Linked DNA regions of Paraflavitalea devenefica. The protein of the gene in region 1 interacts with the protein of each later gene in a pairwise test. Links are inferred from orthologs where the notes say so. Each region holds a gene or a part of one and is shown in the gene's direction. Other genes may lie near its edges. The genes, in order: leuS and ligA.

What was found.
Region 2: the proteins of leuS (region 1) and ligA interact in binary tests that used the Escherichia coli proteins (3 or more experiments, as listed by UniProt). The link is inferred for Paraflavitalea devenefica from one-to-one orthologs.

The regions. Positions count from the first base shown.
Region 1 is NZ_JAARML010000001.1:443,256-452,412, reverse strand. What follows is about bases 3,282-6,591. They hold leuS (leucine--tRNA ligase), read left to right. Parts: upstream 3,282-3,604; coding sequence 3,605-6,391; downstream 6,392-6,591. Other genes in these bases: HB364_RS01700 (hypothetical protein), read right to left, coding at 6,388-6,591; HB364_RS01710 (cell division protein FtsX), read right to left, coding at 3,282-3,351. Outside these bases: HB364_RS01725 (MFS transporter), read right to left, coding at 1-1,179; HB364_RS01720 (undecaprenyl-diphosphate phosphatase), read right to left, coding at 1,226-2,059; HB364_RS01715 (DUF3098 domain-containing protein), read right to left, coding at 2,083-2,340; more of HB364_RS01710, read right to left, coding at 2,476-3,281; more of HB364_RS01700, read right to left, coding at 6,592-7,395; HB364_RS01695 (hypothetical protein), read left to right, coding at 7,600-8,079; HB364_RS01690 (S41 family peptidase), read right to left, coding at 8,220-9,157.
Region 2 is NZ_JAARML010000001.1:1,067,966-1,076,712, reverse strand. The notes cover bases 3,630-6,529. They hold ligA (NAD-dependent DNA ligase LigA), read left to right. Parts: upstream 3,630-3,978; coding sequence 3,979-6,081; downstream 6,082-6,529. Other genes in these bases: HB364_RS04280 (helix-turn-helix domain-containing protein), read left to right, coding at 6,153-6,529; rlmD (23S rRNA (uracil(1939)-C(5))-methyltransferase RlmD), read right to left, coding at 3,630-3,923. Outside these bases: HB364_RS04305 (endonuclease/exonuclease/phosphatase family protein), read right to left, coding at 1-635; HB364_RS04300 (rhomboid family intramembrane serine protease), read right to left, coding at 644-1,567; HB364_RS04295 (rhomboid family intramembrane serine protease), read right to left, coding at 1,672-2,469; more of rlmD, read right to left, coding at 2,520-3,629; more of HB364_RS04280, read left to right, coding at 6,530-6,713; HB364_RS04275 (DUF2461 domain-containing protein), read left to right, coding at 6,833-7,501; HB364_RS04270 (aspartate-semialdehyde dehydrogenase), read right to left, coding at 7,682-8,689. UniProt on the Escherichia coli protein: DNA ligase that catalyzes the formation of phosphodiester linkages between 5'-phosphoryl and 3'-hydroxyl groups in double-stranded DNA using NAD as a coenzyme and as the energy source for the reaction.

The DNA.
Region 1 (9,157 bases):
TGTAAAGTCTTCAATAATACCAAAGCTGAACAGCCCGATCACAATAGCCAGCTTTTCCGTCACATCATAAAAGCTAAAGAAGGATGCCGTATCCTTGGTTTCAGGCATCAGTTTGGCGTAGGTAGAGCGGCTCATGGATTGTATACCACCCATTACCAGGCCTACTAGTGCAGCCAGTATATAAAAATGAATCTCGGTAGTAATGAAATAAGCCGTCAGGCATACTCCTATCCATAATACCACTGTTGCGATCAGCACCCTTATATTACCATACCGGACAGACAGACGCGACATGCCTATAGCGCCTATGATTGCCACCAACTGTATGATCACTGCTGTAATGATCAGTTTTGTGTCTTCCAGGTGTAATATTTTAATGCCAAAATCTATAGCTATCAGCATCACTGTTTGTACACCCATACTATACAGGAAAAAGGCAGCCAGGAAATTGCGAAGTACCGGCATTGCTTTGATCTGTTTCCAGACGATCTGCAATTCATGAAAACCATTTGCCAATACATTCTTTCTTGCCTTTCGCTCAGATTTATTACTCTCCGGCAGTGCTTTAAAAGTGATCTGGGCAAACGCGATCCACCAGACGCCTACAAGTAAGAAAGTAAGTTTAAGCGGTAATGGACTATCTGGTATGGCCAATACAAGCCCAAAGCCGACAAGCTGCATCAATACACTGCCAACATATCCAAAAGAATATCCCTTGGCGCTCACCCGGTCCCTGTCTTGCTCGGCAGCTATTTCCGGTAAATAGGAGTTATAAAATACCTGGCTGCCATAAAAACCAATGCCGGCAAACATAAAGCATAGTAACCCCAGCGTTACATTGTCCTTATCGAAAAAGAACATAATTGAGCAGCTCAATGCACCCATATAACAGAAAAAGCGCATGAAATTCTTTTTACTGCCCCGGTAATCCGCCATTGATGAAAGAATGGGAGAAAGCAATGCAATCAATAAAAAGCCGAAAGCAAGGACATAATCTTTCAGTGCTGTATTGACAAAATGCCTTCCCAGGAATGGCACACCATCCGGAAAGTTTTTAGTCGAAGTAACAAAGGCATAATAGGCAGGGAAGAAAGTCGTCGTAATAACCAGGTTGTACACCGAATTGGCCCAGTCATACATGGCCCATCCGTTGATCACCTTTTTGGAAGCTGTTTGCATGGCAGAAGGGTTTATAACATGTTTGTCACCACACCTCAGGGGCCTGCTACTCTGTAATCACCTGGGTAAAGATCAGGATCAGCAATACAATACCGGCAATAATGCGGTACCAGCCGAATAAACGGAAACCACGTTTCTGTAAAAAGCCAATAAAAAAACGGATGGCCAGCATGGCCACCACGAAAGCAACAATATTACCTACAATAAAAGCATACAAATTATCGGATGAGCTCAGGAGAAGCTCATATCCTTTTTGTGCCGTGCCGGAACCATCCCAGTCTTTTACAAACAGGGAATAGCCGCTGGCCGCACACATCGTAGGCACCGCCAGGAAAAAGGAGAATTCTGCCGCCAACTTCCTGCTCAGCTTTTGTTGCATGCCACCAATAATTGTAGCGGCACTGCGGCTTACGCCCGGTATCATCGCCACGCACTGCCACAGGCCAACAGCAAAAGCTTTCCCATTGCTGATGTCCGGCTCGGTCTCAATCCGCTGGCCGGCCTGCTGGTTAAAGATCTTATCAACAAACAACAGGAAAACGCCCCCCACCAGCAGCGAGATGGCTACCGTGGTCGGACTTTCCAGTAAAGCATCAATCTTATCAGAGAATAAGGCGCCTAACGCAATAGCGGGTATCACCGCAATGATCAGTTTCACATAAAACTGCCAGCGTTTAAAGTCGAAAAACTTCTTCCAATACAGGACTACCACGGCGAGAATAGCGCCCAACTGGACCGCTACTTCAAATAACTTGGTAAACTCCTGTTTGTGAATATCCATCAGGCTGCTGGCGATGATCATATGCCCGGTGGAAGAGATGGGGAGATATTCAGTAATGCCTTCTACTATAGCGATGATAATAGCCTCAAATATGCTCATGGAAGAACTTGATTATTTCCCAATTAACTTTTCGGTTTCCGGAAAATAGCAAATACTTCAATGCCCAGTCCGAGCAGAATAAGGATGGGAGCTACGGTAATACGTCTTACGCTATATACCTCATCATTGGTAAATACATTGGGGTCCTTGCTATTGCCGCCGGCCATCAGGAGCAGGCCCAGTAACATCACTGCCAGTCCGGCAACAATCCAGATATAATTCTCTTTACCAAAGAGGGTAGAGGAAGTTTGCTTTTTATCAGTCGTTAACTTTTCAGCCATTATCCAATACAATTAGGGCTGCAATATAGTAAATAAGCTCAAAGGCACAAGTTTCTGGCAAACAGGCTCGTACCCTTGCTTGTCTGTAAGCTGAATGGCCGATTGATCCCGCAAGCTTGCGGGACCGATTCACGATTAATACAGGTCGTCCAGCTTCATTTTCAGGTACTTCACCACACTCCGGTAAGTACTGAACAGGGAAATACTGATGCCCAGGATCACCAGGAAGGCGAACAGCAAGGCCATCTTGCCATTATCGCGCAGGTCGCGCAGGTAGGGCAGGAAATACTCGCTCAGCATCATCACCACGTAAATGATCGCAATGGCCATAATGGCGGAAATGGTGCCGTTAACAATGGCCCGTACCGTCATGGGGCGGGCGATAAAGCCGCGGGTGGCTCCTACCATTTGCATGGTCTTGATAATAAACCGGTTACTATACATGGCCAGGCGGATCGTATTATCGATCAGTACAATGGAGAAGATGCAGAAAATACCTGCCAGGATAGCGAAAACGATCAGCCCTACCCGTACCGAAGAGCTCATCTTTTCGATCACAAAAGCGGGGTATTGTACGCTTTCCACGACCATCGACTGCTTTTCCAGGTCGGTCTTAATAGTGGTCACACTGTCTTTATGTACGTAATTAGTCTTCAGGTTCAGGTCAAAAGAGGCCGGCAGGGGGTTCTCGTCCAGCAGCTCTTTAAAATCGTTCTCACCGCTCTTCAGCCAGCGCTGTTTGGCGGTTTCCTTATCAATATATTCGTAAGATTTTGTATATGGCTGCGCGGCGATATAGGTCTTTAAAGTCTCCACGTCCTGCGGGGTGATATTCTTGCGCAGGAATATCTGCACCTTCACATCTTCCTTCATCTCCTCCGTATATTGCCGGGCATTAAGCAGTAACCAGCCGAAAATGCCCACAAAGAACAATACAATGGTTACCCCGAGGATAGCCATAAAATAAGAGGGTTTTGAACGCCTGGCTGATCCTTTTCCTAATTGCGCCATGAAACAATCATTTTGATGGGTTAGTTAATAAACCGATAACGGCAAAAATAGCAGTTTTATCCCGCTTAAGCCGGATAATCCGTATTTTTGACGCCCTACTAACGGATGCGGAGCCGGAAAAATTTTTCGGGGTAACGCCTTTTAACGTTTCCTCAACGAATATAAAAGTAGCGACGCCCCGGAGTGCCAGCCCTGGTGCAAGGGGTACAAGAATAATACCATTAAAAAAATCTGAATCGTAACGGAGAGATATATGGAATATAAATTCAGCCAGATAGAGAAGAAATGGCAACAGATCTGGAAAGAGACCAACGCATACAAGGTGAGCAATACAAGTGACCGGCCCAAATACTATGTGCTGGATATGTTCCCTTACCCCAGTGGGGCAGGCCTCCACGTAGGCCATCCGCTCGGCTACATTGCCAGCGACATCTTTGCCCGTTATAAGAGGCTCAAAGGCTTCAACGTACTACACCCCATGGGCTATGACGCCTTTGGTCTTCCGGCCGAACAATATGCCATAGACCATGGTATTCACCCCGCCGTAGCCACGGATGCCAATATCAACAACTTCCGCCGGCAGTTGGACAACATCGGCTTTTGTTTCGATTGGGACCGGGAAATAAAGACTTCCGATCCTTCCTATTATAAATGGACCCAATGGATCTTCCTGCAGCTCTTCCATAGCTGGTTCAACCGGAAAACGAAGAAGGCAGAACCCATTGCCCAATTAATAAAGCAGTTTGAAAAGGAAGGCAATGTCAGCCATCCCTGTCCCGGCGATTCCTCTATCCGGTTTACCGAGCAATTATGGGTAAGCTTTGATGAGCGCCAGCAAATGGACATATTAATGGAATACCGCCTGGCCTATTGTGGCTTTGGGGAAGTGAACTGGTGCGAAGCATTGGGCACGGTACTGGCCAATGATGAAGTAGTGAATGGCGTAAGTGAACGCGGCGGCTTTCCCGTGGTGAGAAAAAAGCTGCGCCAGTGGTACCTGCGCATTACGGAATATGCCGATCGCCTCCTGGAAGGACTGGAGCAGGTTGACTTCAGCGATGCCATGAAGGAAATGCAAAGCAACTGGATCGGCAAAAGCTACGGCGCTGAGATCACCTTTGCGTTTAAACCCGCAAACGCCCCACTCGCCACTCGCCACTCGCCACTCACCGTCTATACCACCCGCCCCGATACCATCTTCGGCGTAGACTTTATGGTCATTGCGCCCGAACATGAATTGATTGACCAGATCACTACGCCCGTTCAGAAACAGGCGGTGGAGGATTATATCGCCTATGTAAAGAGCCGCAGTGAGCGGGAGCGCATGGCCGAGAAAAAGATCTCCGGTGTATTCACCGGCGCCTATGTGCTCAATCCTTTCGATCAGCGCGAGATCCCGGTATGGATCTCTGAATATGTATTGGCGGGATATGGTACCGGTGCCATCATGGCCGTGCCTTGTGGCGATGAGCGTGACCATAAATTTGCCAACCACTTCGGTATATCCATCACCAACATCATCGGCAGCCATTACAATGGCGAAGAGGCCAACCCTACCAAGGATGCCATCCTGGAGAACTCTGGTTTCCTCAACGGACTGGTGATGCGCCAGGCCATGGAAGTAGCCAGCAATAAACTGGAGGAGCTGGGCATCGGCATCCGGAAAGTCAACTATAAAATGCGGGATGCCGCTTTCAGTCGCCAGCGTTACTGGGGTGAACCATTCCCCATTGCCTGGAAAGAAGGCGTGGCTTATCCTTTATCCGAAAGTGAATTGCCGGTATTATTGCCGCACCTGGATGAAATAAAGCCTGGTCAGGAAGGTGAGGGGCCATTGAGTAACCTGCCTGAGTGGATCAACTCCTCCCCCATTGGCGGACAAAGGGAAAGCTCTACCATGCCCGGTTATGCCGGCAGTAGCTGGTACTTCCTGCGGTATATGGACCCGCATAATGACAACACCTTCTGCGACCGTAAAGCCAGTGATTACTGGGGCCAGGTAGACCTGTACATCGGTGGTACCGAACATGCTGTAGGTCACCTGCTCTATAGCCGCATGTGGACCAAGGCCCTCTATGACCTTGGTTACATTGGTCATGATGAGCCTTATAAAAAACTGGTGAACCAGGGAAAGATTGGTGGTGATTCCAGGCTGATATACCGCCTGCGTGGCACCAATCAGTTTATATCAGCCGGTTTGAAAGACCAGTATGAAACAGATGAACTGCATGTGGATGTTTCCATTGTGGATGGCTATGTGCTGGACCAGGAAGCATTCAAACAATCAAGGGCAGAATATGAAACGGCTTCCTTCATCCTGGAGGATGGCAAATACATCTGTGGCTCACGCCTGGAGAAAATGAGCAAACGTTACTTCAATGTGGTGAACCCGGATGATATTGTAGATAAATACGGCGCTGATACCTTCCGCATGTATGAAATGTTCCTCGGACCGGTAGAGCAGGACAAACCCTGGGATACCAAAGGTATTGAGGGTGTACACCGCTTCCTGAAAAAGCTATGGCGTTTGTTCTATGATGAAATGAAAGGGCAGGTATGGAATACAGCAGCGCCTACGGATGCAGAGTTAAAAGTATTGCACAAGGCTATCAAGCGGGCAGAGGAAGATACCGAAAGGTTCTCTTTCAATACGGCCGTGAGCTCCTTCATGATCTGTGTGAATGATCTTTCTGAAATGAAGTGCCACAAAAAGGATATCCTGCAGCCTTTACTCATATTGCTTACGCCTTATGCACCACACGTGTGCGAAGAGTTGTGGCATTTACTCGGAAATGACTCCGCCATCCTGGATGCTGCCTATCCGAAATTTGAACCCAAATACCTGGTAGAAAGCAACAAGGAATACCCCATTTCTGTGAATGGTAAACTGCGTACTACCATCAACATCGCATTGGATGCGCCGCAGGAAGACGTGGAGAAAATCGTACTTTCCAATGATGTCATCCAGAAATGGATGGAAGGCAAGCCACACAAAAAGATCATCTATGTGAAGGGGAAGATGGTGAATGTGGTAGTTTAAGGTTGTTTAATCAATCTTATCAAGGCACTGCTGTTTTCATCAGCATACAGTCTTGCTTCATAGCGTTTCTTGCCTACAATGGCTACCATGAAAGAAGTATTGGGCGGAATGGAGCCCAGGTTCTCAGCTACCATCACCAGTTCATTGTCATTGGCCAGTTCATCCGCATCCAGGAAAATAGTATAAGGCTGATCGGTAAGGCGGATATTCTTAAAGATGAGCTTCTTGTTCAGGAATAGAGCAATAGAGTCGCCATCCACCTGTGCATTGTCATAAAAGCGCAGCTCAATCTTCTTGCTGGTAACAGGGATCACTGTTTGCAGCTTATTGGTACGGGCCGTGAACTTATCTTCCGGTGTAATAGGATTGCTCACCTTCTTCTCTGCAGGTACAACCGGCGCAGGCGCTTTCACCTTGGGGGCAGCTACCGTTACCGGTGCTGTGGCAGGGACGGTCGTAGCCGGTATCTCTCTTTCCGGTACCTCTTGTTCCATAGGTGGCGGGGCAAAAGATAGCCGTGCTATGCTGTCAATAATATCCGGGTGATTGGCGCCTACCAGGTAATTATCAATCACAAAATCCCATTCATCGGTGAAGGTGGGGCTGGTAATCTTCTCCAGCGCTACTGGTCCTTTGGGTACGTCTTTGTGGTCGCGCTCGGTACTGCTGCCATCCAGCAGCATCTTATCTTCCCCCGGACAGTTAAAATCTGCCACGCTCAGTACCGGCTCTTTGGAGGAGCCAAACAGCCCACCGGATGCTTTGTCTTCCAGCAAGGCTTCATCCCACCAAACCACGTCATTGGTTTGTCCATCAAAATACCCACGCACGGCATAGCGCCGGTAATGGTTCTTAGAGGTATAATAGTAAGCGGTGCCCAGCAGGCTGTCGCCTTTCTTCACCAGCTTCAGTTCTGTACGCACATTACCGGTCTTTCCCTTCCAGGCGCCTGTAATGGTTTGTGACAGAGCAGGTTGCCTGACCAACAAAAATGTTGCTGCCAAACAACACAGCGGAATAGTGATAGTTTTCAAATGGTTATTGTTGGATGATACCTGTAAAAACGCACTCCACACATGAATATTTTACCTTAAGTTTCTTTTAACGAATGGCATAACCAAGGTGGGCCGCCCCGTACAACGGGGGCGACTCACCTTTAATCTGAACAATGCATCCGCTGCATTGTTTTTTTTAGGAAATTAGTACCTATGGCTTACCCAACGATAGAGCTGATAGAGGGGCTGCGCAAAGCCGCTGCCACGTTGCGTGACGGTGCTTATTATGCCTGGGGACATCATGGCGCCTGTAACTGCGGGCATCTGCTGCAGGCCACTACACAGTTGAGCAAAGAAGAGATACGCGCCTATGCCCATACTGGCCCGGGTGAGTGGACAGAGATTGCCCAGGAAGCCTGCTCTGTGACCGGCGCTCCCATCACCTTGTTGCTGACTAAACTGGAACAGTTAGGACTAACACCTACCGATATCCATCATGTGGAATACCTCGAAGACAGGGAAGTGTTGAAGCAATTGCCTGGCGGCTTTCGCTGGCTGAAAAGAAATAACCGGGAAGAGGTGATTCTGTATTTTGAAACCATGGCCAATATGCTGGAAGATAAGCTGGCGGCCCGTGTATCCATCCCGTATGGTCAGTTATTTGAACAGCCTGTGGCTGTAACATTCATGTAGCGCTCATGTAATGCAAAATAAAACGGTGAGCACCTTTTGAAGAAAGGCTCACCGTTTGCTTTATTACACCATGTTCGTTTTCAATTCATGCACTTCTGTCTTCCTCGTTGCCTGAATGCCTCACTGCCTGGTTGCCTTTCTTAAAACCCTTTCTTCGGTCCTTTCTTAATCTCTTCCAGCATCTCTTTCACGGCCCTTTCCAGTTGCTGGTCTTTACCTTTCAGCACATCCTTATAATTATTGGCCAGCTTAATATCCGGCTCCAGTTGCAGGTTCTCGGTGGGGCGCTTCTCTTTACCAATAGTAGCTACCATAGGAATGCCAAACACCAGGGTCGGGTCGATCTGTGTTTCCCACCATACCGCTGTACCAGTACCCGGCACGGGCATACCGATCAGTTTGCCCAGGTCAAGACTCTTATAAGCGTATGGGAACAGGAAGGCATCAGAATAATTGCTTTCACTCATCAGCACACAGGAGGGATTGCTCCATTTATTGCGTGGCTCGCCCGAAGTGGGTGTTACGCCCTGTGGTGAGAAATCCATATACTTCTTACCGCCCAGGAAAGTCACCAGGTCATCATGCAGCCAGCCGCCACCATTAAAACGGGTGTCTACGATCAGCGCTTCTTTGATGGCATTCTTGCCCAGCACATCTTCATACACCGTGCGGAAGCTGCCATCATTCATGCCCTGCACATGTACATAACCTACCTTACCGCCGGAGAGCTCATCTACCTTCTTACGCATGATCTTTACCCAGCGTGCATACAGTAGCCCCTGCTCTTCCTGCTGTGCAATAGGCTTCAGGGTTTCTTCCCAGCGCTCTTTTGTAGCGGGATTGTACAGGTTCAGCAAAACATTCTTACCAGCTTTGCGGTTCAGTAACTTGTTCCAATCCATATTCTCTGTGATGGTTTCCCCATCAATCTTTTCAATCACGGTGCCTACTGCAATCTTTGTCTTGGCATTCAGTAAGGGGCCGCCTTCTACTACTTCCATCACCTTCACACCCGCGCCATCATAGGTTTCATCATACAGCAATCCCAGGCTGGCAGTCGCATCGGTATTCACCTGTG
Region 2 (8,747 bases), 620 kb from region 1 along the record:
CTTTCTGCAGCCCGTAATTTTAACGGTCCGGGATACCGGATACGGATGGAATCTGTTATAGGGAAACGGGAAAAAATGGCTACCCCTACTTCAATAGAACCTCCTTTACGGCCATAGTCAATCACCTTATAGCAATAAGGATAATTCATCTTCTGTAAATCTTTCAGGTTGCTATAATTTGTCCTGTTCGATTCAAAATACTCCTGGAAGCATAAAATATCGGCATCCTGTTCCTTAATAAACTCAAGCATCTGCTTGCGTTTGGGATAAGCGCCCTTCGTAGCCCGCTTCTGTTCATCAAACCAGCGTACATTCCAGCTCATAATGCGTATGCTCTGCTCGCTTTTGGCAGGCGTAAACCCGCCGGAATGGAAGCCGATCAGCGCCCGTATATTGGTAAAGCCTAATAATAATACTGCCAGTGAAAGAAATGCCCAGCGGGAACGGAACAAGGTCCAGAAAAGAAGAAAAATGATCACCAGTAATAACAGGAAAGGGAATGCCAGGCCCAGTAAAGCAAAGAACCACCATTTTTCAGGAGGCAGGAACGCATTGGCGCAGGAACACAAAAAAAGCGTTGCTATACCAATATGCACAACAATAAAAACTCGCTTTGCGATGGTTCGTATAGCCATGTTTAAATTTACAACTCTTCGTCCTCCGAGGCCCGCTTCAGAATTTCCTTCTCTTCTTCGGTCAGGAAGCGATATCCCTGTTGGTTGATCTTGTCCAGTATTTCATCAATCCGTTTCTGGGTAATATTGGGGATCTTCTTAAAAGGCTGGGTGCCCTTCGATTTATAGTGCAGTTCGTCTTTCGCGGTCTTTTTCCAGCTCTTTTTGTCAGGATTGAACAGGTTACTCACCCAATCGAAAAACTGGTTCATCCAGGCGCTCCAGTCATGCCCCTTGCGCAACTGCCGTATAAAAATGAAACCGGTGGCTGCGCCCGCCAGGTGTGCCAGGTGACCGCCTGTATTATTGCCCGATATCATCGCAAAATCAAGCACCACAAAGATCAGGGTGAGCACCCACAGCGGTATGCCTCCATTGATCATGGGAAAAATGCGGTAACCAGGCGCCAGTACAGTGGTTGCAATGGCAATGGCCATCACTCCGGCAGAAGCGCCCAATGCATAGCTATTGGCTACATCTGGCGCCAGTACCGGGATAACATTATAACTGAAAATATAAAAGGCGCCGCCGGCCAGGCCGCCATAAATGAACAGGGGAATCAGCTTTTTGGACCCTGTAAGGTCCTGCAAAATATACCCGAAAGCCCATATCCACAGCACATTGCCGATCAGGTGCATCGGGTCATCGTGCATAAACATATGGGTAATAATCGTCCACGGGCGGGTAGCCAGTGTGCTCAGGTTGGCGGGTAAAATAAACCACTGCAGGATCTCTGAATCAAAATCCGGCTTCTTAAGCCCCGACATCCAGTACACCAGCCATAAGAACTTAAAAATGCAGAATACAATGCCCAGAATTATGAGCAATAAAACCAATGCATTACCATCCTGGCCCAGCAAAATGCGTTTCCTGTATCTATCTTCCCGCAACACGAAAATATTTTTGGTGAATTTACAAAACCCTTCCCATAACACCCTAAACAGGCATTACCATATTGGTAATAAATTAACAGTCAAATGGCCGGTAAAGTTGCTGCTCAGAATAATTTGCGCCGGTTGCCCCTGCGGTAACTGTAATAGACCATCAAAAAGCCTACCAGGGCCCCTCCTATATGGGCTACGTGGGCTACCTGGTCATCAGGACGGTTTTGCAGTGCCAGGTACACCTCTGCGCCCCCATAGATCAGCGCGAACCATTTCATTTTAATGGGGAAAAACATGCCGGCCAGAATAATATCATCCGGAAATAAATAGGCTGCCCCGGCCAGTAAACCAAAAATGGCTCCGGAAGCGCCTACCAGTGTGCTGCGGGTAGCAAGGTCTTTCAGTTCTCCGGTAGCCAGAAAAATATCTTTATTGATGCCGGGAACCGGGGGATTGGCCTCTAACATGGTTTTGAATTCCGGCGTTATGCTCATCCGGATCCAGTCATATTTACTTAAAAGCATATTAAAATTGCGTACCGAAACATGCTCCTGTAAGAAATTAAGGTCACTGATAACCGGGTACGTTTCAGCCAGTGTGGCCATGCCGCTGATAATATTCGCGCCAATGCCGCAAACCAGGTAAAACGTAAGGAACCTTTTAGGTCCCCAAACCAGCTCCAGCTTGGTGCCAAACATATACAGGCCCAGCATATTGCCCAGCAGGTGCTCTACAGAACCATGCATGAACAGGGCGGTAATGATCTGGTGCGGACGGAAATCCTTCGACAGGAAATGGTGCTGTGCAAACAAATCATAAGCGGCTTCCTTGTCAAATGTTTGCTGCGCCAGGAAAATAAGCCCATTAATGATCAGGAGATTCTTGACAATCGTTGTCAGAGGAAAAAACATTCTGTTCGAATACACTATGCTGCTGTTTTAAATTGTACAACCATAAAATACTACTTTTTTAGCTTTAACTGCACCACATTCTCAATATGATGGGTATGCGGGAACATGTCAACCGGTTGTACCCTCGTCACAGCATACTTCTCATCCAGCTTCTGCAGGTCCCGCGCCTGCGTGGCAGGATTGCAGCTCACATACACTACCAGCGGCGCCTCCATATCCAGTATCTTTTGCACCAGCTTCTCATGCATACCTGCTCTCGGCGGATCGGTAATAATGACATCCGGCTTACCATGGTGCGCAAAAAAAGCATCGTCACAAATATCTATAACATCGCCGGCGAAAAATTGTGCGTGGTGAATATTATTCAGCGCGGCATTCTCCCGGGCATCTTCAATGGCTTCGCTGATCACCTCCACGCCCACAATCTTTTTGGCCAGCTTGCTCACAAACAACCCGATACTACCGGTGCCACAATAAAGATCATACACCGTTTCCTTTCCCGTTAAGGCCGTAAAATCCCGGGTAATCTGGTACAATCGCTCTCCCTGCCGTGTATTGGTCTGGAAAAAAGACTTCGGCCCTATCTTAAACACCAGGTCTTCCAGTTTTTCTGTAATATACCCTTTTCCATAATATGCCTGCGGCTGCAGGTCATAGATCGTATCATTCTTTTTGGGATTGATCGTATACAGCAGGGTGGTAATGCCCGGCACCTGTTGCAGCAAATGATCAAACAACTGCTTGCGCGCATCCCGGTCATCATACCCGAAACAAACATTGACCATCACCTCCCCCGTTGTACATACCCGTACAATCAGGGTCCGCAGCCATCCCCGGTGTTCCCGGATATCATAAAAGCTAAAACCCTGCTCCATCGCAAAACGACGGATCGTATTCTTAATGGCATTCGTAGGCTCCGCCATCAGGTGACAGGTATTAATATCTATAACCTTGTCAAACAGACGGGGAACATGGAATCCCAGGGCATTTTCGGGGTCAATCGCCGCCGCCCCGGCTATTTCATCTGGCAACAGGTAACGGCGGTTGCTGAAAGTGAATTCCAGCTTATTCCGGTACCGTGCCGTGCTTTCGCACCCGGCTATCGGGGCAATCTCCGGCAAGGCTACCTTGCCAATGCGCCGCAGGTGCTGCTCCACCTCATGCTGCTTATATTGCAACTGTTTATCATAGGGCAGCATCTGCCATTTACAACCCCCGCAAACCCCAAAATGTTCGCAGAAAGGAGTGACCCGGTCCGGGGAAAACGCATGAAAGTGAACAGCTTTGCCTTCCGCCCATTCCTGCTTATTCTTCGACAGGCGTACATCTACCACATCGCCCGGCACCGCCCCCTCAATAAAAACCACCTTCCCGTCAATCCTGCCCAGCGCCTTGCCCTCCGCCGCATAATCCTGTACCGTCATCTTTTGCAGTACCACATTCTTTTTTCTCATGCGGCAAAGATAACTCTTACTTAATTTTACTCCACAAACACATAACCAGCCATTTATGTACGCTACCGGCCAAACCAAATCTTTACAGCAACTAACCACCGCCTTACTCGATAAAGTCAAAAAGGAAAAAATAAGCCCTAAGGACGATATAGCCGGCTTACGGGAAGCATTGCGCTTTCATGAATACCGCTATTACATCCTCAATGATCCGCTCATAGCCGACTTTGAGTACGACCAGCTTTACAAGTCCCTCGAAAAAATAGAAGCCCAGCACCCGGAACTACTTACCAGCGATTCGCCTACCATGCGGGTAGCTAAAGGCCTCACCAAAGAATTTCCGCCAGCCCCCCACCTCGTGCCCATGCTTTCGCTCGAGAACTCCTACAATGAACAGGATCTGATAGATTGGGACCGGAAGGCCCGGGAACTGGCTAAAGCCAACCAGATCGAATATTGCGTGGAACCCAAATTTGATGGGGCCAGTATATCGCTCATCTATGAAAATGACCTGCTCGCCAGGGGGGCTACCCGGGGCAATGGTGTTACGGGCGATGAAATAACCATCAACATCAAACAGATCCGTTCTGTACCCCTCTCCGTGAAATTGTCCGAATATGGTCTGCAGCAAATAGAAATAAGGGGAGAAGTATTACTGAACAAGGCCAACTTTAAAAAATACAACGACCAGCTTGTAGAACAAAACCTGCCGCCCCTGGCTAATCCGCGTAATGCAGCCGCCGGCTCCCTGCGTATCAAAGATCCCAAAGAGGTCAGCCGCCGTAACCTGGAAGCCTTCCTGTACCACATCAGCCATTATGCAACATTGCCCGGAGCCCCTGTTCATAAACTCCTCGAAACGCATAGCGGCTCCCTGGAACTACTATGGGAATTAGGTTTCCGTAGCCCCGTTAAAGAGAAACAAATATTCAAAGGCATAGAGGCAGTCATCAAATACTGCCATGAATTTGAAGAAAAGCGCGATGACCTGCCCTATGAAATAGATGGCATGGTGATCAAGGTAAACCAGTTGGAATTGCAGGACCAACTGGGCATGACCACCCACCACCCGCGTTGGGCCATTGCCTATAAATTCGCGGCCCGGCAGGCTACCAGTAAACTCAAGGCCATAGAATTCCAGGTAGGCCGTACAGGCTCTATAACACCTGTGGCCAAAATAGAGCCTGTTCCTATCGGTGGTGTAACAGTGGGTTCCATCTCGCTCTTCAATGAAGAAGTGATCCGTGAAAAAGACCTCATGATCGGCGATACGGTGCTGGTAGAGCGGGCCGGCGATGTGATCCCCTATATAGTAAAATCACTACCCGAAGTAAGGACCGGTAAAGAGCAGGCCATCGTTTTCCCAACCAAATGCCCTGTTTGCCATGATAAGTTAGTAAAGACCCCCGATGAAGCGGTATGGCGTTGTGTCAATATAAGTTGCGAAGCGCAGGTGCTGTTGCGTATGATCCATTTTACCAGTAAGGATGCCATGGACATACGCGGCCTGGGTGAAGCCATCATACAGAAATTCTATGACCTCGGCTTTCTGAAGGACATACCAGGCATCTATGAACTGCCTTATGATAAAATAAGAAGCCTTGAAGGCTTTGGCGAAAAAAGCATGACCAACCTGCAGGCTGCCATCACTGCCTCTAAAGAGCAACCGCTGCATAGGCTCATATATGCCCTCGGCATACGCTATGTTGGCGAAACCACCGCTAAAACCCTTGCCCATGCAGTAAAGCATTTACTTGATTTTGCTCAATTTTCTCTTGAAGATCTCAAAAACCTCGAAGATGTAGGGCCTAAAGTAGCTGGTAGCATATATCAGTTTTTCCATAATCCGGACAACATTCATATGCTACAACAGCTTGAAGCATTGGGGTTGAAGCTGAAAAATGATAAAAAAGATCTCGTGGCCGACGGCAACCTCACGGGACAAACGTTTTTGTTTACCGGTACCCTGCCTACGCTGAAACGCAATGAGGCAGAGGCTTTGGTGGAAGCTAACGGAGGTAAACTCCTGGGTAGCGTGAGCAGCAAGCTCAATTATCTGGTGGCTGGCGAAGAGGCTGGTTCCAAATTAGAGAAAGCCAAAAAGATCACTTCAATAAAGATCATTAATGAAGCCGAATTCCTGAGCTTGGTTAACCGCTAATTCAATCTTTCTTACAAATGATTTGATTTTCGCATATCTTTTTTTGTAACTTTAGCCAAAAGGAAAAGGCGATGATAAAAAAACTCCCCAACGAGGTGTGGAAACCCTTGCAGTTTCCAGGCTGGAAACACCTTAGAAAAAAGTATGCGCTGTCATCACACGGCCGCATAGCCAGCTACACAGATGATGTTATTGAAGATGGTAAATTGTTGCAAGGTTCATTAACCACCGGCTACCGGACACTGAACCTGCACAGACCCGGAAACAATGGCACCCTCTACATTCACCGTGAAATTGCCCGGTTATTCCTCGGCAAACCTTCGGCGAAAAACAAGTATGTGATTCACCTGAATCACAACAAGCTCGACAACACAGTGAAGAACCTGAAATGGGCTTCACTGGAAGAAATGATCAGTCACCAGCAAAACAGCCCGGCCAAGATCGCTTACAAAAAAGTGCAGGCCAACCGCACTGAAGGCCTTAAGCTGAATGCCAATCAGGTGAAGAGCATCAAAAAAGTCCTTACAGACAAGAACCGGAAAATCACCATTAAAAAACTCGCGGAAAAATATGGGGTCAGTGAGATGACCATGTACCGCATTAAAAGTGGTGAGAACTGGGGTAGGATCTAGATCCCTCTACCGGTAAACTAGCATAAGTGGTGTGTACAGATGTGAGCGAACATCTACACACCACTTATCTTTTTTTGTTGCCTCCTCACTGCTACATACCTTTAAATAAAAAGTATACCATGCTGTTGCCTGCAACCATTAAATTCCTGAAAGACCTCAAAAAGAACAATGATAAATCCTGGTTCGATGCCCACCGCCCGCAATATGAAGCCGCCAAAAAGAACTTCGAACAATTCATCCAGGCCGTTATAGATAAACAGGGCAAACAGGATAGCAGCATCAAAGAATTGACTGCCAAAAGCTGTATGTTCCGCATCAATCGCGACGTTCGCTTCTCCAAAAATAAAAGTCCCTACAAGACCAACTTCGGGGCCAGCATCAACCGGGGAGGTAAAAGATCCATCTATGCCGGGTACTACTTTCATTGTGAGCCGGGCGAAAGCTTTGTAGGCGGCGGCCTCTGGATGCCCATGCCACCGGAAACAAAGAAAATAAGGCAGGAAATAGACTACTGCTTTGATGAATTTAAAAAGATCATCAACAATAAGAAATTCAAGGGCATATATGGAGATTTATACCAGGGGGAAGATGTAGCGCTCACCCGTGTGCCCCAGGGATTCGAAAAAGACAACCCTGCCGGAGAGTTCCTGAAACTCAAAAGCTGGCTGGCCATGCAGAGCATTAAGGACAGCGAACTTACTTCAGAGGGCCTTGTAAAGAAAACAGTAGCAGCATTCGAGGCCCTGCAACCCTTACTCGCATTCCTTAACCGCGCACTGGACGAGTAAGTTGGCGTGTCAGGCTGAGCCTGTCGAAGCCCTTAAAACAAAAGTCCCGCCGAAGCGGGACCGGGAAATGGCTATACGTTCCCTTGATAAAACTTCTAAAAAATTCTCCGCAGCGTCTCTCGCTTCAATTTGAATTCTCCGCAGTGTCTCCCGAAGGGGACGCTGCGGGTTATATATGACTTATAACAGTTTCTTTGAAACCAGGTATTCTGCAATCTGTACCGCGTTCGTGGCAGCGCCTTTACGCAGGTTATCACTTACTACCCACATATTAAGGGTCTTGGGCTGTGTTTCATCACGGCGCAGACGGCCTACAAACACCTCATCCCGGTCGTGTGCATCCTTCGGCATAGGGTATTGTTGGGCAGCAGGCTCATCCACCAGTACCACACCAGGCGCATTGCTCAGTAAACCACGCACCTCATCGAGGGTGTAATCATCTGCAAACTCCACATTTACGCTCTCACTGTGTCCGCCCATCACCGGAATACGCACCGTAGTGGCAGTAACCCGGATAGCATCATCACGCATAATCTTCTTCGTCTCATTCACCATCTTCATCTCTTCCTTGGTATACCCGTTATCTAGGAATACATCGATCTGGGGGATCACATTCAGGTCAATAGGATACTTATAGGCCATAGGGTACTCAGCGTTGCTGCCTTTCTCTGCTTTGGCGCGCTCACCCATCAGTTGGTCTACGGCTTTCTTACCGGTACCCGTTACACTTTGGTAAGTAGATACTACAATACGCTTAATGCCATACTTCTTGTGCAGTGGATTCAGGGCTACTACCATTTGAATGGTAGAGCAATTGGGATTCGCAATGATCTTATCATCCTTTCCCAGCGCATCTGCATTCACCTCCGGAACAACCAGCTTCTTGGTGGGGTCCATGCGCCAGGCAGAAGAATTGTCAATAACAGTAATACCGGCTTCAGCAAACTTGGGGGCCCACTCCAGGGAAGTGCTGCCACCTGCGGAAAAAATAGCTACAGCAGGCCTGGCGGCAATGGCATCCGTCATGCTGACGATCTTGTATTGCTTACCCTTGAATTCAACTTCCTTACCTACTGATCTTTCAGATGCTACGGGAATCAGTTCTGTTACGGGGAAATTACGTTCGGCCAGTACCTGTAACATCTTTGTGCCTACAAGGCCGGTGGCGCCTACTACTGCAACTTTCATGGTTTGTTGATTGCTTGTTTATGTTTAACAATAAAGTCTTATGTCACCCTGAGCCTGT